DNA from 3 places in the Paraburkholderia sp. EG286B genome. Region 1 is predicted to be linked to each of the others. Evidence: predicted binding sites of a transcription regulator. Region 1 holds the regulator's gene; each other region holds the start of a gene.

Region 1 (6,915 bases):
GCGTCGGGGCGCATGAGTAGCTGGTGCGCATGCTGGCCGTGGATGTCGACGAGCATTTCGCCCAGCTCGCGCAGTTGCGCGAGCGTGGCCGGCGTGCCGTTGATGAAGGCACGCGAGCGCCCGCCGCTGTCCACCACGCGGCGCATCATGACCGTGTGCTCGCCGTCGCCGTTCGTGAGCGCCTGTTCGTCGAGCCAAAGCGCGGCATGCGCGGGCACATCGAACTCGGCGGTGATGTCGGCGCGGGCCTCGCCCGTGCGCACCACGCTCGCGTCGGCGCGTGTGCCGAGCGTGAGGGCGAGGGCGTCGATCAGGATCGACTTGCCCGCACCCGTTTCGCCGGAAAACACAGTGAAGCCGCTGTCGAATTCGAGGTCGAGCGCGGCGACGATCACGAAGTCGCGAATCGAGAGATGGCGAAGCATGGCGTCTGGTTCTGCTTTTTCTGGGTTGGCTTTGATTACCGTGGGACTGCTGGCTGCATGGCAACGGCCGCGCGCGCTTCACGCGAAGACGCGGGGTTAGTCCTCCGGATCGCCCTGCAGCGAAGGGTGCTCGTTCCAGTGCAGCTTCTTGCGCAGCGTGCGGTAGTAGCTGTAGCCGACCGGGTGCAGGAAGGGCACGGTGTGGCGCGAGCGGCGCACCTCGATCACGTCGTTCAGCTCCAGCGCCGTGAACGACTGCATGTCGAAGTTCACGTTGACGTCGCGGCCCGCCACGATCTGGATGCTCACCTTGCAGTCGTCGGGCAGCACGATCGGGCGGTTCGAGAGCGCGTGCGGCGCGATCGGCACGAGCACGATGCCTTGCAGCTGCGGATGCAGGATCGGTCCCTGCGACGAGAGCGCGTAGGCGGTCGAGCCCGTGGGCGTCGCGACGATCAAGCCGTCGGAGCGCTGGTTGTACATGAAGCGGCCATCCACGTTCACGCGCAGTTCGGCCATGCCCGAAAAGCCGCTACGGTTCACGACCACGTCGTTGAAGGCGAGCGCGTGGTAGATCGGGTCGCCGTCGCGCGTGATGCGCGACTCCAGCAGCGAGCGCTCCTCGCGCTCGAACGAGCCCGCGAGCAGTTGCGGCACGACTTCCTGCATCTCGGAGAACGCGATGTCGGTGATGAAGCCGAGCCGCCCGTGGTTGATGCCGATGAGCGGCGTGCGGTAGGGCGCGAGCTGGCGGCCGATGCCGAGCATCGTGCCGTCGCCGCCGAGCACCACGGCCACGTCCGCGCGCGCGCCGATTTCGGCCGGCTGCAGCGCGGGATAGCCTTGCGCGCCGATTTCCTCTGCGGTCTGCGCTTCGAACACGACCTCGAAGCCGCGCTTCGAAATGGTCTGGGCGAGCGCCGTCAGCGGCTCGGCAATGCCTGGCGTATTGCTGCGCCCAACGAGCGCAACCGTCTTGAACTGGCTCTGGATCTTCTGGATCTGCATGCCGGCATTACACCATAGTCAGGTCACGAAAAGAACCTGGCGCCACGCCGGGTGCGGCCCGCCAGGCCTTGCGCGCCGCGCTCTCCAGCCCGAAGCCGGTGACACGGCGATGACAACGCGCCAGGTACTGGGCGATGTGCGGTGCAATCCGCCCGGCGACGGCGGTCGAAACCGGGCCGCCCCGCGCTACGGGCCTGCCCGCCGGGCCCGGCATGGCGGCGTACTCGCGGCCAAAGCGCCATTAGGCTAAAATTTTGAGTCATGCTAGATCCCCGCGCACAAACCCTCCTCAAGACGCTGATCGAGCGCTACATCGCCGAAGGTCAGCCGGTCGGCTCGCGCACGCTGTCGCGCTATTCCGGCCTGGAACTGAGTCCGGCGACGATCCGCAACGTCATGTCGGACCTCGAGGAGCTGGGTCTCGTGTCCAGCCCGCATACCTCGGCCGGGCGTGTGCCCACGCCGCGCGGCTATCGCCTGTTCGTCGACACCATGCTCACCGTCGAGCCCAGCTCCGACGACGACGCGCTCACGCGCGCGGTGAAGACCACGCTGCGCCCCGGCGAACCGCAGAAGGTGGTGGCGGCGGCCGCCAGCGTGCTGTCGAACCTCTCGCAGTTCGCCGGCGTGGTGCTGACGCCCCGGCGCAGCCACGTGTTCAAGCAGATCGAGTTCATGCGCCTGTCCGACAAGCGCATCCTGCTCATCATCGTGACGCCCGAAGGCGACGTGCAGAACCGCATCATGGCGACGCAGCGCGACTTCACGCCTTCCGAGCTCATCGAAGCCTCCAATTACATCAACGCGCACTTCGCGGGCCTGTCGTTCGACGAGGTGCGCCGCCGCCTGCGCGAGGAAATCGACGCGCTGCGCGGCGACATGACCACGCTCATGCACGCGGCCGTGACCGCGAGCACCGAAGAGCCCGAAAGCGGCGATACCCTGCTCATTTCCGGCGAGCGCAACCTGCTCGAAGTGGCCGACCTTTCCTCGGACATGGCGCGCCTGCGCAAGCTCTTCGACGTGTTCGACCAGAAAACCAGTCTCCTGCAGCTGCTCGACGTCTCGAGCCACGCGCAGGGCGTGCAGATTTTCATTGGCGGCGAGTCGCAACTCGTGCCGATCGAGGAAATGAGCGTGGTGACGGCTCCCTACGAGGTGAACGGCAAGATCGTCGGCACCCTCGGCGTGATCGGGCCGACGCGCATGGCTTACAACAGGGTGATTCCGATCGTCGACATCACCGCGCGCCTGCTCTCGCTCACGCTGAGCCAGAACTGAGCGCCGCAGCGGGCATCGGGCACCCCGCGCCTTTCCGACGATCATCCCCGAAAGGCGCGGCGCGCGCCATCGGCCGAATGGCCAACGTGCGGCGAGTCGCTGCGTCGCGGCTGCGGTTTGGCCCGCCAGGACCGCCCGCTATAATGCTTGTTTCATGCAACCGTTGCTGCGCATTCGCGCGGCGCCACTGATCGCCTATGCGTTTCGACCTGGAGCGGCCTTCGCAGTCCGCCGCGGCGCATCGCGTCGCCGTGCTGCTCATCAACCTGGGCACACCGGACGCGCCCACCCCGCGCGCCGTGCGCCGCTATCTCGCGCAGTTTCTTTCCGATCCGCGCGTGGTCGAGATTCCGGCGCCGATCTGGCAGGTCATCCTGCGCGCGCTGATCCTGCCGTTTCGCGGCCGTTCTTCGGCGAAGAAGTACGCGGCGGTCTGGACGCCCGAAGGCTCGCCGCTACGCGTGCACACGCAGAAACAAGCCGACGGCCTGCGCCATCTGCTGCAGATCAACGACTACACGGTCCTCGTCGATTACGCGATGCGCTACGGCACGCCCGACATCCCGGCGATGCTGAACCAGCTCAAGCTGGCGGGCGCGGAACGCATCCTGCTCATGCCGATGTACCCGCAGTACTCGGCGTCGACCACGGCCACGGCGTTCGATGCGGCCTTCGTCGCGCTGCGCCGCATGCGCAATCAGCCGGAAATCCGCACGGTGCGCGGCTATCACGACCATCCGGCGTATATCGCGGCGCTCGCGGCGCAGGTGCACCAGTACTGGCACGCGCACGGCAAACCCAATTTCGCGGCGGGCGACCGGCTCGTGCTGAGTTTTCACGGCGTGCCGAGCCGCACGCTCGATCTGGGCGACCCGTACCACGACCAGTGCCAGCAAACGGCCGCGCTCCTCATGCACGCGCTGGAGCTGACGCCGGTCGAATGCCGGGTGACTTTCCAGTCGCGCTTTGGGCGGGCGCAATGGCTCCAGCCGTACACGGCGCCCACGCTGCGGGAATTGGGCGCCGGCGGCGTGCGGCGGGCGGACGTGTTCTGCCCCGGTTTCACGGCGGACTGCCTGGAAACCATCGAGGAAATCGGCATGGAAGTGCGCGACGAATTCCTGCACGGCGGCGGCAAGGAGTTTCACCGCATTGCGTGCCTGAATGCCTCGCCGGCGTGGATCGCGGCGCTAGGCGAGATTGTTGCGCAGCACCTGCAGGGCTGGCCCGTCCAGGCCGCGGCGCCGGCAGGCGCGGTGGCCTGACCGGGCGAGTCGAGCGTGAACTGAGCAGCGCATCCGGAAAGCTTCTGATGAACTACAAGATTTCGACCGAACCTGGCGCGCGCCTGCGCATCGACAAATGGTTATGGGCGGCGCGCTTCTTCAAGACGCGCTCGCTCGCCTCCGACGCCGTGGCCAAGGGGCGCGTGCGCATCGGCGGCGACGCCGTGAAGGCGTCGAAGGACGTGCGCGTGGGCGACCTCGTCGAAATCGAGATCGATCACGTGGTCTGGGAAGTGCAGGTGCTGGGGATTTGCGAGATGCGCGGCCCCGCCAGCATCGCGCAGACGCTTTATGCGGAAACCGAAGCCGGGCGCGAGAGGCGCGCGGCGGAGCAGGACCGGCGCCGGCTCTTTCGCGAACCGGCTGCCGTGTTGCAGGGCAGGCCGACCAAGCGCGACCGCCGCACTATCGACAAATTTTCGCGTGAGGGTTGAAGAGCGCTTCCATCGTCGCGTGCACACCCCCGTATTCCGTCGTGTTTTCGTTCACGGCGCCCGACATGCAGATGGTCGTAGTCCCGGCGATGAGTACCAGCGCGACCACCGATATGGCAAAGGTCAGTTTCACGGTACTCCCCTTGGGATCGCAGCAAAACAGCCAGTTTCAAGGCCCGGTTAGCGTTTTTATGCGCGGCGATGCCGCTAAAAAATGTGCTGACCGTGGGCCCATTCGGTGCGGTGCCAGGCTCAGGGTAAACGCGCCATGAGCAGCACCTGTTCCTGAGTGTAGGTCAGGGATGTCCCTTACTCAATTTCATTTTTGCGGCGCTGCAGTAATGATTGTTACGGGCGATTTCGCGGCTTGGATGTCTGCATAAAAAAGCCGCGATAGCCCCTTGAAACAGGCGATCCGGCACCCATGTGCAGTCGCAATGTACGAAGCCTCTGTCGCGTCGGCGCAACGACGGTCGGCGCAATAGAGCGGGTCGCGTAAAGACGCCCGCAGCTTTGTTCCCTTTTTCACTATTCAACGTTCAGCGACATGGAAAACACGCAAGAGAACCCGACGAGCCAGAACCCCACGCCCGCGGACGAGGCGTCGCAGGCAGCCCAGCCCCAGGCGGCTGAAGCGGCCGAGCAGGCAGCCCAAGGCGGCGTGGACCAGAACGCTGCGGCGCTTGCCGAGGCCGCACTGGCCGAAGCCCAGGCGAAGGTCGCCGAATTGCAGGACGCCTTCGTCCGCGCCAAGGCCGAGACCGAGAACGTGCGCCGCCGCGCGCAGGAAGACGTCGCCAAGGCGCACAAGTTCGCGATCGAAAACTTCGCCGAGCATCTGCTGCCGGTGATGGACAGCCTCGAAGCCGCACTCGCCCATAACTCGGACGACCTCGCCAAGGTCAACGAAGGCGTCGAGCTCACGCTCAAGCAGCTCACCGGCGCGCTGGAGAAGGGCAAGGTCCTTGCCATCAACCCCGTGGGCGAGAAGTTCGACCCGCACCGTCATCAAGCTATCTCGATGGTGCCGTCCGAGCAGGACGCGAACACGGTGGTCAGCGTGCTGCAAAAGGGCTATGTGATCGCCGACCGCGTGCTGCGTCCGGCGCTCGTGACCGTTTCGGCACCGAAGTAAGGAAAACGTAAGCAGTGCGGCGGCCTGAAGGCACCCAACGGTACCCAAAGGGCCCCGCGATTGAAAAAAATGATGGAACGCATAGCCCAAACCCCTTGAAATCGCCGTAACGGCACTTATTTGGGCAGCAGTTCCGTATTGAAGTGGACGCCAGCCGCGCACAAGGGAAAACGCGGCTCGAGCATGCAGTTACCTGCGCAGCGCGAAAGCGGCGTCCGCACAGCGACCAAATTCTGGAGATTTGACAAAAATGGGCAAAATCATTGGTATCGACCTCGGCACCACCAACTCGTGCGTGGCGCTGATGGAAGGCAATCAGGTCAAGGTGATCGAGAACTCGGAAGGCGCCCGTACGACGCCGTCGATCATCGCCTACATGGACGACAACGAAGTGCTGGTCGGCGCACCGGCCAAGCGCCAGTCGGTCACCAACCCGAAGAACACGCTGTACGCAGTCAAGCGCCTGATCGGCCGCCGCTTCGAAGAGAAGGAAGTGCAGAAGGACATCGGCCTGATGCCCTACAAGATCGTCAAGCACGACAACGGCGACGCCTGGGTCGAAGCGCATGGCTCGAAGCTCGCGCCTTCGCAGGTTTCGGCCGAAGTGCTGCGCAAGATGAAGAAGACCGCTGAAGACTACCTCGGCGAGCCGGTCACCGAAGCCGTGATCACGGTTCCCGCGTACTTCAACGACAGCCAGCGTCAGGCTACCAAGGACGCCGGCCGCATCGCCGGCCTGGAAGTCAAGCGCATCATCAACGAGCCGACGGCAGCCGCACTCGCGTTCGGTCTGGACAAGGCCGAAAAGGGCGACCGCAAGATCGCCGTGTTCGACCTGGGCGGCGGCACGTTCGACATCTCGATCATCGAAATCGCGGATGTCGACGGCGAAATGCAGTTCGAAGTGCTCTCGACCAACGGCGACACGTTCCTCGGCGGCGAAGACTTCGACCAGCGCATCATCGATTACATCATCGGCGAGTTCAAGAAAGAGCAGGGCGTCGACCTCTCGAAGGACGTGCTCGCGCTGCAGCGCCTGAAGGAAGCCGCTGAAAAGGCCAAGATCGAACTGTCGTCGGGCCAGCAGACCGACATCAACCTGCCGTACATCACGGCGGACGCGTCGGGTCCGAAGCACCTGAACCTCAAGTTCACGCGCGCCAAGCTGGAAGCGCTGGTCGAGGAACTGATCGAGCGCACCATCGAGCCGTGCCGCGTGGCGATCAAGGACGCAGGCGTGAAGGTTGGCGACATCGACGACGTGATTCTCGTCGGCGGCCAGACGCGTATGCCGAAGGTGCAGGAGAAGGTCAAGGAGTTCTTCGGCAAGGACCCGCGCCGTGACG
Region 2 (6,915 bases), 140 kb from region 1:
CGGCCCCGAAGAGCGCGTAGTCGCGCCATAGCAACGCCAGCGTCGAGCGCACGAGCGTTTGCGGCGCGAAGCGCAGGCCGCGCGCGTGCTCGCCGATCAGCAGATTGCAGCGCGCGTAAAGCCGCCGCACGCCCTCGTCGCCCCATGACGCCGCGCCGCGCCGCAGCGCGCGGCCGCACGCGGCGGCAAGTCGCCAGAAGTCGTAGGGATCGGGACTCGATAGCTCGGCCATGCAGGCATCCATCTCGTCGAATGCCGCGAGCGCGAGCGCGTCGGCCGCGCGGCTGCCGTTGCCGAACTGCGATTTGAGCGCATGCAGCAGCGCCTGCTCGAAGCGCGCGCGCACCTGGCCAAAGCGTTGCGCCGGCTGCGGATGCAGCGAAGCGGGCGCGAGCGGCCTGCCCTGCAGCGCCACGTCCTCGTAGGCGAGCGCGATGCCCGGCACGTGCTCCGCCAGTGCGGCCAAGAGCGCGTGCTGCCGCGCGAAAAGCGCAGGCGAACACGCCAGCTCGCGCAGATTACGGCGTTCGAGCGCGGCGACGAGATCTTCGAGCGCCTCGCTGAACAACGCGCGGATTTCAGCGCCCTGCACTTCCTCGGGTACATGAAGCGGCCGCGCGGGCAAGCCCGGCGGCGGTGCGACGGGCACCGGCGCGGCGAGCGCGAGCGGGGAAGCGAGGAGCAGCGTGTCGGCAAAGCGCGCGGCGGCAAGCCAGCCGGCGTCGTGCAGCGTGCGGGCAGCCTGGCGCAGCGGCCGGGCCACATCACGCTGCTCATCGAGCGCGGCAAGCGCCTGGGCGAGCGCGCCATGCGCGAACGGCACCGTGCCGCCGCGCGGATTCGGCAACGCTTCGAACCGCACATCAGAGCTTGAAGGATGACTCATAGGGCAGCGCCGAAAACGTTAGCGGGCCGACCAGGCGGGCAATCTCGACAATGGCGTCGACGAGAGCATCAACAACCGCGACGGCAAGCGCAAATACGGTGCCCGCTGTTGCGACACCGCACTCCGCACCCGCCACACTTCTGGAATCTGCAGCCAGACTGCGCGCCGGCTATCGCCAGCTATCCGGGCAACGCGCTCAGATCTGGACCATCTCGAAGTCTTCCTTGCGCGCACCGCACTCAGGACAGGTCCAGTTGATCGGGACATCCTCCCAGCGCGTGCCGGGGGCAATGCCTTCGTCTGGCAAACCGGCTTCTTCGTCGTAAATCCAGCCGCAGATCAGGCACATCCAGCTTCTATATTCCATTCTTATGCCGCGTCGAAAAGTCCGAAACCAGTCGGAAAAAAAATCGGGGAAACGAGAGCCATGATGGTACCTTGTTGCCGTTTCCATGCCTAGCAAGAGGAAATCTGGCCTGCACGGGATCAAACAGAATGCGTTGCCGCTAGCGGCTCGTGCAGCGCGGAAAAATCCTCGCGCGCGCCGGGGTCATCCGTCCCCCGGATTCGTCGATAAGCCGCATAATTGAAGCATTCTCTTATGACGGCGCGGTACGCCGCGCCCGAAGTCCAATCCATCTCGCCACGTTCATGCCCAGCGACACCCCTCCCATCGTCCTCACCTTCGGCCTCTCCGACCCGACCGGCGGCGGCGGCCTCCAGGCCGACCTGCTCACGCTCGCCAGCATGGGCTGCCACGGCGTCACCGCGCTGACCGGCTACACGGTGCGCGACTCCGCGGGCTGCGACGAAGTGACCGGCCTCGACCCGGAAACCGTCGCCACCCAGGCGCGCATGCTGCTCGAAGACATGCCCATCGCGGCGTTCAAGGTCGGCGCGGGTGCGCGCGCCGAGGTCGTGAGCGCGATCGCCGAAGTGGTCGCCGACTATGACGACTTGCCGCTCATCCTCGCCCCCGACTTCACGCTCGACGACGAGCACGTCCTCGCCGCCGACGAACTGCGTGAAGCGATGGCCGACCTGCTCGTGCCGCAGACCACGCTGCTCGTGGCCGACTCCGCCACGCTGATCGCGCTCGCACAGCCGGACGGCGACGCGGAAGCGCCCAGCGTCGACGCCGCCATCGCGCACCTGCTCGCCACCGGTTGCGAGTACATCCTGGCGATGGAAACGGGCACGCATCGCGTGGTCAACACGCTGTATTGCGAAGACGGCCAGTTGCGCCAGGATCTGTGGGACCGCTCCACCCAGCCGATGATGGGCGTGACGGACACGCTTGGCGCCGCCATTGCCGCGCTGCTTGCCAATGGGCAGGAGCCGCCCGAGGCCGTGCGCGAAGCGCAGGAATATGTGTATCAGGCCGTGCAGAACGCGTTCAGGCCGGGCATGGGCGCGTGGCTGCCCGACCGGTTCTTCTGGGCGCGCAGCAATGACACGGACGCGGACGAAGGCTCGCCGGGCGAAGCGAAGCAATAAATCTGCGGTTTGGCCTTCCACCCGGAGGCCAGCCGCGCAAACCGCACAGACGAAAAAAAGCCCGCATCGCTGCGGGCTCTTCTTTTCGGGCTAGGGGCACACGCCTCACGGCGCGTCCCCTGCACTTCTGAACTTCGATGTAATTTCGGCGTGAGCCTGGCTCTGCATGAGACCGGAGTAGGAGCTTTGCATGGGACCAAAGTAAGCGCTGAAGCGCTAACTCTGGTCGACAGCTGAAGCACCAACTCCGGATCGCAATTACATGTCCATGCCCATGCCGCCCATGCCGCCGGGCATGCCGCCAGGCATCGGAGCATCTTCCTTCGGCACTTCAGCAACAGCTGCGTCCGTCGTCAGAAGCAGGCCAGCAACCGAAGCTGCGTTTTGCAGCGCGGTGCGCGTGACCTTCGTCGGGTCGACCACGCCAGCTTCGACCATGTCGACGTACTCGCCGGTCGCTGCGTTGTAGCCGTAGTTGCCTTGACCAGCAGCAACTGCTGCCACGACGACCGAAGCTTCTTCGCCGCCGTTCGTGACGATCTGGCGCAGCGGCTCTTCCATTGCGCGCAGGACGATCTTGATGCCTGCGTCCTGGTCTGCGTTGGCGCCCTTCACGCTGGCGATTGCCGTGCGTGCACGGATCAGCGCAACGCCGCCGCCCGGGACGATGCCTTCTTCAACGGCAGCGCGGGTTGCGTGCAGCGCGTCTTCCACGCGTGCCTTCTTTTCCTTCATTTCGACTTCGGTCGCAGCGCCAACCTTGATCACTGCCACGCCGCCTGCCAGCTTGGCAACGCGCTCTTGCAGCTTTTCACGGTCGTAGTCCGACGTCGCTTCTTCGATCTGCGTGCGGATTTGCTTCACGCGCGCTTCGATGTTCACGGCTTCGCCTGCGCCGTCGATGATCGTCGTGTTTTCCTTGCCCACTTCGATGCGCTTGGCTTGACCGAGTTCGGCCAGCGTTGCCTTTTCGAGCGTGAGGCCGGTTTCTTCCGCGATGACTTGACCGCCGGTCAGGATCGCGATGTCTTCCAGCATGGCCTTGCGACGGTCGCCGAAGCCCGGAGCCTTGACGGCGACGGTCTTCAGGATGCCGCGGATGTTGTTGACGACCAGCGTTGCGAGCGCTTCGCCTTCGACGTCTTCAGCGATGATCAGCAGCGGACGGCCAGCCTTCGCGACTTGTTCCAGAACCGGCAGCAGATCACGGATGTTCGAGATCTTCTTGTCGAACAGCAGGACGAACGGGCTTTCCAGCACGGCGACTTGCTTGTCCGGGTTGTTGATGAAGTACGGCGAGAGGTAGCCGCGGTCGAACTGCATACCTTCGACGACTTCCAGCTCGTCTTGCAGCGACTTGCCGTCTTCGACGGTGATCACGCCTTCCTTGCCAACCTTGTCCATCGCTTCAGCGATACGGTCGCCGATCGACGTGTCGCTGTTTGCCGAGATCGAGCCGACTTGAGCGATTTCCTTGTTGGTCGTGCAGGGCTTGCTGACCTTGCGCAGTTCTTCGATTGCTGCTGCGACGGCCTTGTCGATGCCGCGCTTCAGGTCCATCGGGTTCATGCCCGATGCGACGTACTTCATGCCTTCGCGGACGATCGACTGGGCCAGAACCGTAGCCGTCGTCGTGCCGTCACCGGCGTTGTCGCTGGTCTTGGAAGCCACTTCCTTGACCATTTGCGCGCCCATGTTCTGGAGCTTGTCCTTGAGCTCGATTTCCTTTGCGACCGAGACACCGTCCTTGGTGACCGTCGGGCCGCCGAACGAGCGCTCGAGCACCACGTTGCGGCCCTTCGGACCCAGCGTGACCTTCACTGCGTTGGCGAGAATGTTCACGCCTTCAACCATCTTGGAACGGGCGGAATCGCCGAACACGACGTCTTTAGCTGCCATCTTCTAACTCCTTGAATTCTTGAATAGTGAGCGGTGGAATGAACTTACTTGTTCACCACGGCCATGATGTCTTCTTCGCGCATCACGAGCAGTTCGTTGCCATCGACCTTGACGGTCTGGCCAGCGTACTTGCCGAACAGAACGCGATCGCCGACCTTCACGTCGAGCGCGATCAGGGCGCCCTTGTCGTCGCGCTTGCCCGGGCCGATGGCCAGGACTTCGCCTTGATCCGGCTTTTCTGCCGCTGCGTCCGGGATCACGATGCCCGAAGCGGTCTTGGTTTCTTGATCCAGGCGCTTGACGATCACGCGATCATGCAAAGGACGAAGGTTCATGGATAGATCCTCTCTTGATTAGGACTTGAAGCGACTCAAGAAAACCTGGCTGCCGGTAGCCGCCAGCCAGAGATGTTGTTAGCACCAGAGTTGTTAGCACTCTCATGCGGTGAGTGCTAATTATATGGACGGGGAGTGACAAATTCAAGAAGGGGCGGAATGGGGAATTTCCGTTGAGATTGGTTCGACCCCGGAGGCACTTCTCCTAGTTCAGGTTAGAACCATTGGATGTCGGATTTAAGTGCCATATAAAAATATTCTTCAATATAAACAATAGGATAGATGAACTCAATACCCTATCCGACAAGAAACCGCATGACGCTGGAAGCAACGGCGTCCAGCAAGCGGGCCCCGGCCTCCCGAGTCATCCGGGACGCCTCTCGGGGAAATCCCCGATCTTGCCATGATCCGGTGCGATTTATACACACAACCGGTTTGTTGGCGCCCTACTGCTCGCAGGCAGCGCATATGTGCGGTAGGCAACACCGGCAATTAACGGATGAACGGAAAATCACTCATATGATCTTTCGAGCGGCTGCGCCCCGTCAGGCACCGCCGCTCTCCTGCGCATGCAGATCGTGGGTTCCGCGAGGCTTCGCCGATCGCTTCAACGACGATCCTGAACATGCCGAAATGGCGTCGCCATGACGGTGGAACGACAGCATGTCAGTTCAGATGACTCGCAACCAGAGTTTCCCCACACCATGCAAGTTCTGTGGCGGGACGCTCTATCAGTACGCCGATTCCTGTCCTTACTGCGGCACGGATCGCCCGCTCGACGCGCCTGCGCACGCGCGCCCGAAAGCCACCTTGAGAGTCATCGGTTCCGCGGCAGCGCCTATGCCTGCCGTTGCAAAGGTGTCGCTTGCCGGCGCGGCCGCATTCCATCGCCCGTCGGTGCACGCAGACTATTTGCACCACTATCAACTCAAGGAACACCGCCCGTTCTGGCGCACCGGTAAAGGGCTCTTCGTGAAGGGCGTTTTGCTCGCCTGGTTCATTGTAGCAATCGCATACGCTGCGTTTCTGCTGTACGGCGAAAGGCGCGGCCAGGAAAGAGAAGTTCGTGCCACGCGCGCGAGCCTCGCCGAGAAAAGCTTGCTAAACACGAATGCCACACTTCCACGTGGCGCGAACAATCAGGCGGCGCGCGAGATACAGCGCTACAGCGCACCAGCGGAGCAACGCTGCGATAACGCGCTGCAAAGCGCGGACCGATGTGCCTCGGAACGTGCCTGGGATTGCGTGCGAGAACAGGCATCGGAGGCGCTCGCGATTGATCCGGGCAGCCTGCGCGCGCGCTCGCTGATGGAGCGCGCCATCCTCGCGACGGGCTGGTCGCCGCTACGTACGCCGAACGGCCCCGCCCAATCGGACGCGGCTGTGCCGCGGCCGCGCGATGCAAGCAGCGTTCCGCTGCCGTCGTCGCGGGATTGGGGCGCCACCGCGCCGGCCGCGCCGAACGCCCCGGCCACAGTCGCGTCACCTCCCCCGCTGCCGAGCGCGACCAGCACGCCAGCTAACGGACGTCCAACGGACGTCGAAAGTGCGGATACGAGCGTCACGTCGGCAGCTGCGAATCAATCCGCTGCCGCCGGCGCCACCGTCCCTGGCAGCAACGACGACGGCGTCGATACCCAGGAGCGCGCGATTCGCCAACTTGGGTGGAAGGACAGCCCATCCTCCGAAGGCACGCATTGAAAACGATTACAGATTAAATCGAAGTCTGCCGTAGAACGTATCCAAGGCGGGAGAGAGACCATGCTGAAAACGATGCTCGCAGGACTGGCGGCGCTGATTGCCCTGCTCTTTTCGACACTCGCGCTCGCCGCTGCCGCAGACGCGAACTACAAGATCGTGACCGGCCAGGAGCGCGGCACCTACATTCAGATCGGCCAGGACCTCGCGAAATGGGTCGCGCAGCCGGCGGGCATCGATCTCGAAGTGATCCCATCGAAAGGCTCGGCCGAAAACGTGCAGCGTATGCGTTTCGAGCCCGGCGTGAAGCTCGCGCTCGTGCAGTCCGACGTCTACCAGGCCTACGTCGACATGGCCAATTCCGGCAACGAAGAGGCCGGCACGCTGATACGGCCGCTGCGGCTCATCATGCCGCTCTACGACGAAGAGATTTACTTCGTGGTGCGTAACGACTCACCGATGAAGACGATCAACGAGATCAAGGACAAGGTAATGAGCGTCGGGCTGATCGGCAGCGGCACCGCGCAGTCGGCGACGACGCTGTACCGACTCATGTTCGGCCAGCCGATTCCGGAGCAGTACGCGCAGCACCTGAGCAAC
Region 3 (6,915 bases), on a different contig from region 1:
CTTCCTTCATCTTTTGCAGCGCGGCGTAGGCGAGCATGCCATTGCGGATGCGCACTTCGGCGCGGCCCATCAGGTCTTTCAGGCCGATCACGGGCGTGTCGATCGAGCGCGTGGCGATGATGCCCATCAGCCAGGGAATGCGGATCGCGTAGTCGGTGCGTTCTTCCTTCTGGTTAGGCAGACCGAATAGCGTGAAGGGCGCGGGGGCGGGCGCGGTCTCCCATTCAGACTCGATGGCGGCGAGCTTGACCTGCTGCACCACGCCGTCGGTGTAGCCCGATTCGTCGCCGAGGATCAGCACGCATAGCGTGGACGCAAGGCCGAAGCCCGCGGCGATCGCGTACGAGCGCAGGGCGAACTCGACGTCGCGCCGGCGCAGCAGGTACCACGACGAAATGCCGAGCACGAACATCGACGCCGTCACATAGCCGGCCGAAACCGTGTGCACGAACTTCACCTGCGCGACGGGGTTGAAGATCACCGCGAACAGGCTGGTGAGTTCCATGCGCATGGTTTCGTAGTTGAACGACGCGCCCACGGGGTTCTGCATCCAGCCGTTGGCAATGAGAATCCACAGCGCCGAGAGGTTCGAGCCGAGCGCGACGAGAAACGTGGTGAAGAGGTGCGCGCCTTTCGACAGCCGATTCCAGCCGAAGAAGAACACCCCGACAAAGGTCGATTCGAGGAAGAACGCCGCGAGCCCTTCCACGGCGAGCGGCACGCCGAAAATGTCGCCCACGTAGTGCGAGTAGTACGACCAGTTGGTGCCGAACTGGAACTCCATCGTGAGGCCGGTGGTGACGCCCATCGCGAAATTGATGGCGAAGAGCTTGCCCCAGAACTGCGTCATGTCCTTGTAGATCTCCTTGCCGGTCATCACATAGACCGACTCCATGATGACGAGCAGCCACGAGAGGCCGAGCGTGAGGGGCACGAACAGGAAGTGGTAGAGCGCGGTGATGGCGAACTGAAGACGCGAGAGTTCCACCGATTCAATCGTGGGCATGACGGTCTCCTCGCGGGGGCGACATGGTCTGGGATTGGGACGCGGACGGCTTGAGCGCCGTAGACTCGGGCACGGCCAGAATGGCCTGCGCGACAGCGGCAGGCGGCATGTGCATGTCTTCTGCCTGCGGGTGATTGAAGAACGCGTATTTGAGCGCCATCAAGAGGACGAGCTTGACGGCGAGAACGAGGGCAATATCGCGCGCGAAGGTGGGGCCGCGCATCCACTGCAGGATGCGCGTGCGCAGCAGCGACGGTGCGCGCTGGCGTTGACCGGATGCCGGGATCATGACGACGGGTGCCCTCGAACGCGTTACGAGGCCAGACCGCGGCGCGGCGTCTGGCTCACCACCTCGAAATCATCTTAGGGTGGAATCAGCGAGGCCGGTACGAAGGTGCGCAGCTTGCGGGGCGCGCAAAAGAAAAACCCCGTTCGCGGGAACGGGGTTTTCGGTGTGGCGTGAAGACCTGGCGACGCTTACGCGTAGTCGGCGAGCGCGGTGCGCATCTTCTTCATGGCGCTCGCCTCGATCTGGCGAATGCGCTCGGCCGAAACGCCGAACTCGTCGGCCAGTTCGTGCAGGGTCGAGCCGCCCGAACCGTCGTCGTCCACGTTGAGCCAGCGCGCCTCGATGATGCGGCGGCTGCGTGCGTCGAGCGCTTCCAGCGCGCTCGCAATGCCGTCCGACTGCAGGCGGTCGCGCGAACGTGCGGCGAGCACGGCGCTCGGCTCGCTGTGCGAGTCGGCGAGCCAGGCGATCGGGGCGAACGACTCCTCGCCGTCTTCGGTCTGGCCTTCGAGCGCGATGTCGGCGCCCGAGAGGCGCGTTTCCATTTCCACGACCTCTTCGCGCTTCACGTTCAGTTCCTGCGCGAGGCCGTCGATTTCTTCCGGCGTGAACGACTGCAGGCCCTGCTTGTGGCTGCGCAGGTTGAAGAACAGCTTGCGCTGCGCCTTGGTTGTGGCGACCTTCACCATGCGCCAGTTGCGCAGGATGTACTCGTGGATCTCGGCCTTGATCCAGTGCATGGCGTACGACACGAGGCGCACGTTCTGCTCGGGGTCGAAGCGCTTCACGGCCTTCATCAGGCCGATGTTGCCTTCCTGGATCAGGTCGGCGTGCGGCAGGCCGTAACCGAGATAATTGCGCGCGATCGACACCACGAGGCGCAGGTGCGACAGCACCAGGCGGCGCGCGCCTTCAAGATTGTTCTGCTCGCGAAACTCGGTCGCGAACTGACGCTCTTCTTGTGGCGTCAGCATCGGGATCCGGTTCACGGCCTGAATATAAGCGTCGATGTTGCCCAACTGGCCGGGCAACAGGGAAGCATTCGCGAGCGCCAATGAGCCCCCGGCCTTGGCCGACGACGGGCTCAGCGTACTCGGAAGGGTCATGGTCATTGCGTTGCTCACGTAGCGAACTCCTCAGGAATCTTGCAAAAGTCAGACACCGACTCCACGGTGGATGTTAGCACTCTGAATCCCCGAGTGCTAATACTTGGAGTCTGTAGGGGCTTCAAGGTTCCTTGATTCCTATCGAAATGGTTGTATCGATAGATTACACTAAACGCCGGCCGTCAAGCAGGGGCGGGGCCTGGCGCCCGGCGCAGGCCCGCACAGGGCCAGGCCGAAGGAACACTCTAGAACAGGGCAGTAGTCCAGAGCGAGGGCGCAGGAAATAAAGGGTGGAATCAGCGACGCTCGAAGGACCGCGGAGCGCCTGGACCTTGCCACGGAATCTGACAAATAGACATCGGACAAAGACGAAAGTGCTGCGCTGCGACATCCGGGCGCGGCCGCCGGGATGTCGCTGACGCCACGCGCGGTTTTCACCGGGCGCGTGGCGTGTGCCCCATACATGGAGGCGATGTCTTTGATCGCAAGTATCCTTGCGCCAAAACCTGGTATAAATTTCAGCCAGACGTATGCAGAAAATCTTCGGCGTAGATCTGCGCTCAGGCGCGGACCGACGCGCAAGGGGCTCGAGCGATGGCGGCAAAACTAATCGATGCGATTCGCGGACTTGAGCGCGAGCGCTTTCGCGCGATGGTCGACGGCGACGGCACGTCGCTGGACCAGTTGCTGTCCGATCACGCGACCTTCGTGCACACCAACGGCAAACGCGAGACCAAGCAGCAGTTCATCGAGGCGATCACGGCGGGCCGCCGCCGCTACCGCCAGATCGAGATCCAGTCGCAGGATGTGCTGCACGCGAGCAACGAGGCCTGCGTGGTCTCCGGCCGCGTGCTCATCGAGATGGAAGCGAACAACGGTGCGCTGCTCTTTCCGATTGCCTATACGGCGATCCAGACGCAGGAAGGGGGCCACTGGCGTCTGCTCGCATGGCAGGCGACGCGTTGCGCGATCGAGTGACGACCGGTAAGTCCACTCGCTGAAACGCCGCGTAGGCGCTTCAGGCGCACGCCGGCGGCCCGTTTTGCCGCCGGCGCTCAACAATGCCGCCGATTTCCCTGCTCAAACTCAAACTGCTTCGCGCACCGCGCGCGGAAGGTGTCAGGCCGCTGCGCGCCGATCCACTTGCGGCCAGACTGCGCGATTCACCGCGCTGACGACTGCCGCGACGCACGCGTGGGCCGCGTCTTCGCCCACGCCAACACCGTGGCGCAGCGGCTGGCCGCCTACGCGTGCGCCGACGAACACTGCTGTGCCGCCCTGCGACGTGCGCTCGGTCTCGAACGACGTGATTTCAATGTGCTCACTGGCCATTGCCGCGATGGCGGCGGCGACGGCTTGCGCATGCGCCTCGTCGATGCTCGCGGCAGCCGGCATGGCCACTTCACGGCCTTCCCAGCGCACACGACCCGAACCGGCGTTGACAGCCGGCCCGCGCGTTTCTAAGTACTCACGCGCGAAGAGTGCGCAGACCGCGTCGCCCGTGATCTCTTCACCCGACGTATCGGCGACGGTCTGCACGGCGTGGCTGAACTCGATCTGCACGCGGCGCGGCGGCGTGAAGCCCATGCCGCGCTCGAGCAGATAGGTCGCACCACCCTTGCCCGACTGGCTGTTCACGCGGATCACCGCGTCATAGCTGCGGCCAAGATCGGCGGGATCGATCGGGAGATAGGGCACTTCCCAGACGGCGTCGGGCTGCTGCTGCGCGAAGCCCTTGCGGATCGCGTCCTGGTGGGAGCCCGAAAACGCGGTGAACACGAGGTCGCCCGCGTACGGATGGCGCGGATGCACGGGCAACTGGTTGCAGCGCTCGACCACGCGGCGCACGGCGTCGATGTCGGAGAAGTCGAGGCCCGGGTCGATGCCCTGGGTGTAGAGGTTCATCGCGAGCGTGACGAGATCGACGTTGCCGGTGCGCTCGCCGTTGCCGAAGAGGCAGCCTTCGATCCGGTCCGCGCCCGCGAGCAGCGCCATTTCGGCGGCGGCCACCGCCGTGCCGCGGTCGTTGTGCGGATGCACCGACAGCACGATGCTGTCGCGGTACGCGAGATTGCGGTCCATCCACTCGATCTGGTCGGCGTAGACGTTGGGCATCGCCGCTTCGACGGTCGCCGGGAGATTCACGATCATCTTGTGATCGCGCGTCGGGCGCCACGTCTGGGCCACGGCGTCGCAGACTTCGCGCGCGAAAGTCAGCTCGGTCATGCTGAAGGTTTCCGGCGAATACTGGTAAGTCCAGTGCGTTTGCGGGTTTTTATCGGCATGTTCGCGGATGATGCGCGTGCCTTCGACTGCGAGTGCTTTTACTTCCTCCTTCGACTGGCCGAACACGATCTTGCGGAACGACGGGCAGATCGCGTTGTAGAGGTGGACGATGGCGCGCGGCACGCCTTCGAGCGCTTCGAACGTGCGCGCGATCAATTCTTCGCGCGACTGCACGAGCACTTCGATCGTCACGTCGTCGGGAATGCGCTTTTCGTCGATCAGCTTGCGCACGAAATCGAAGTCGGTCTGCGAAGCGGACGGAAAGCCGACTTCGATTTCCTTGAAGCCGATCGCGACGAGCATTTCGAAGAATTCGGTCTTCTGCTCGATGCTCATCGGCTCGATCAACGACTGGTTGCCGTCGCGCAGGTCGGTGCTCATCCAGATCGGCGCGCGCTCGACGGTGCGCGTCGGCCATTTGCGGCCGTTCAAACGGATGGCGGGGAAGGGGCGGTACTTCTCGGCGGGATTACGCAACATGACGAGCCTCGTTCTTCATGGTGTCGTTTGCGATGGCGGTCGGCAGCGGGCGGTTGGCGGGCTGGCGACGGAGCACGATGGGCGAAACTTCACGCGTACGGGCGGCAACCTCGGACGCGAAGAAGACGGCCACGGTGACGGCGGTAACCGGCGCGGCGAAAGCGGACGTGAACGATGCCCATGCAACGTGCATTTTGACCTCGCGACTCGTCCGAACGGTAAGCGGACGAATGCAGACGACAAGTTGTAGAGATACAGCGGATTTGGGGTACTGCGAGAACTGCTTTGGGAGGACCGCGGTGACCGGAGGAGGAGGTCGTTGCGGCGCTACACCAGCTTTAGGCCAGGCGTAGCGATAGGGCCGATAGTCGGCCGAGGGTAATTCGGAGGGTGTTCGGGTAGGAACGCATTCGTCCAATGTAAATCAGGGCGGATGCGTGTGTCAACAGCGAATTTGCAGATTGACCGCGTGAAGATGCGTGGAGATGGCCGACGAAGCGTGCCGATGCGCTTGTGGCGGAGCGCGCGGGTCGCCCCCCCGCATGGCTTTCAGCGGCTTGCGCGACGTGTTTCAGGTTCGATCGTCAGCGCTTCGCGATGCGCTTGATCGTCTCGATCTGGCGCGTGATCGCCTCAGGCACCGGCGCTTCGCCGCGCAACACGGCGTCGATCCAGGCGGCCGTCGTGGGCGCGTCGCGGCCTTCAGGGAGATCGATTTCGGGCGCGCCGGGCGACGAGCGCTCCGGTTCGACCAGCGTTTCGCAGATGCCGTCGTGCAGCCAGTCGACCTGCACCTGGCGGCGGGTATCGGCGACGGCTTCGCCCTCGGTGCCGCGCGCGAGCAACGCGCCGCCCACTGCCGCTTCCGGATGCGCCGCGAAGAGGGCGCTCAGGCTTTCGCGGTACGGCGGGTGCGTGTAGTTCACGAGACGCAGGCCGGGCTCGGCGAACGGCTGCAGCAGCTTCACGAGCGTATGCGTGGAGTTGCGCACGCCCATGCGCCGGCGCATCGAGAGCAGGCGCGCGAGTTTGGGCGCGAGCGTTTCGATCGACGAAAACGCCACGCAGCCCACCGCCAGTTGCGCCTCGATTTCGGCGTGATCGCGTGCCTCGGGTCGATTCAGCGCCGCGAAGATTTCCGCGCTCGTGACGCGGCCCGGATCGGTGACGACGCCGTGCACGAGCGTCGGCACGCCTTCGCGCGCGAGCAGCAGCGCGAGTAGCGGCACGAGATTCGGCTGCTTGCGCGCGCCGTTGTAGCTTGGGATCGACACAGGCCGAAAGTCGCCTCGCGGCACCGCGAGCGGCGCGAACGAGGCGTGCGCCGCGCAGAGCATGGCGGCCAGCTCATCCGCGGTTTCGCCCTTGAGGCGGTAGGCGAGCAGCACCGCGCCTAGCTCCAGCTCGGGCACGCGGCCGTCGAGCATGGCGGCGTAAAGGGCGTGCGTGTCTTCGGACGAGAGCGAGCGGGCGCCGTGCGGTCCGCGGCCGATCTCCTTGATGAAGCGGGCGCACGGGAAGATGTCGGTGGAGTCGGCGGTGGTCATGGGCGGGCGCGGTTCGTTCGACGGCGTGCGGCGGGCCGCCGTCGTATTGAAATGGGGATGCGGGAAGTATCGCACGAGCACGCGGTGCCTCGCCGGGCACGCATCGCCGGCCGGCCGCGCCTCGCCGGCCACGCCTTGCCGGCCGCGTGAAGGCGCCGCCGCGCACGCCCACCGCCGCGCGTTACACTCGCGATTGTTCCG

The links. Region 1 encodes HrcA, which represses chaperone genes, less so after heat shock. Its sites were predicted from a motif close to TTAGCACTCNNNNNNNNNGAGTGCTAA; they were not measured.
Region 2: a site for HrcA is predicted at 4,711-4,737, ahead of groES (co-chaperone GroES). Genes of this name have one in related genera too.
Region 3: a site for HrcA is predicted at 2,475-2,501, ahead of rpoH (RNA polymerase sigma factor RpoH). Genes of this name have one in related genera too.

What each region holds. Positions count from the first base shown of each region.
Region 1 covers NZ_JBFRCF010000015.1:64,058-70,972, forward strand. The annotation lists gene recN (DNA repair protein RecN) at 1-425, opposite strand, end outside; gene AB4Y42_RS28835 (NAD kinase) at 522-1,433, opposite strand; gene hrcA (heat-inducible transcriptional repressor HrcA) at 1,695-2,714, shown strand; gene hemH (ferrochelatase) at 2,912-3,979, shown strand; gene AB4Y42_RS28850 (RNA-binding S4 domain-containing protein) at 4,027-4,434, shown strand; gene grpE (nucleotide exchange factor GrpE) at 4,982-5,569, shown strand; gene dnaK (molecular chaperone DnaK) at 5,820-6,915, shown strand, end outside.
Region 2 covers NZ_JBFRCF010000015.1:199,948-206,862, reverse strand. The annotation lists gene AB4Y42_RS29410 (hypothetical protein) at 1-886, opposite strand, end outside; gene AB4Y42_RS29405 (rubredoxin) at 1,083-1,253, opposite strand; gene AB4Y42_RS29400 (hydroxymethylpyrimidine/phosphomethylpyrimidine kinase) at 1,538-2,383, shown strand; gene groL (chaperonin GroEL) at 2,642-4,282, opposite strand; gene groES (co-chaperone GroES) at 4,327-4,617, opposite strand; gene AB4Y42_RS29385 (hypothetical protein) at 5,476-6,318, shown strand; gene AB4Y42_RS29380 (TAXI family TRAP transporter solute-binding subunit) at 6,379-6,915, shown strand, end outside.
Region 3 covers NZ_JBFRCF010000012.1:180,994-187,908, reverse strand. The annotation lists gene AB4Y42_RS25735 (cytochrome ubiquinol oxidase subunit I) at 1-1,006, opposite strand, end outside; gene cydP (cytochrome oxidase putative small subunit CydP) at 993-1,295, opposite strand; gene rpoH (RNA polymerase sigma factor RpoH) at 1,484-2,419, opposite strand; gene AB4Y42_RS25720 (nuclear transport factor 2 family protein) at 2,996-3,379, shown strand; gene leuA (2-isopropylmalate synthase) at 3,521-5,167, opposite strand; gene ybiB (DNA-binding protein YbiB) at 5,752-6,714, opposite strand.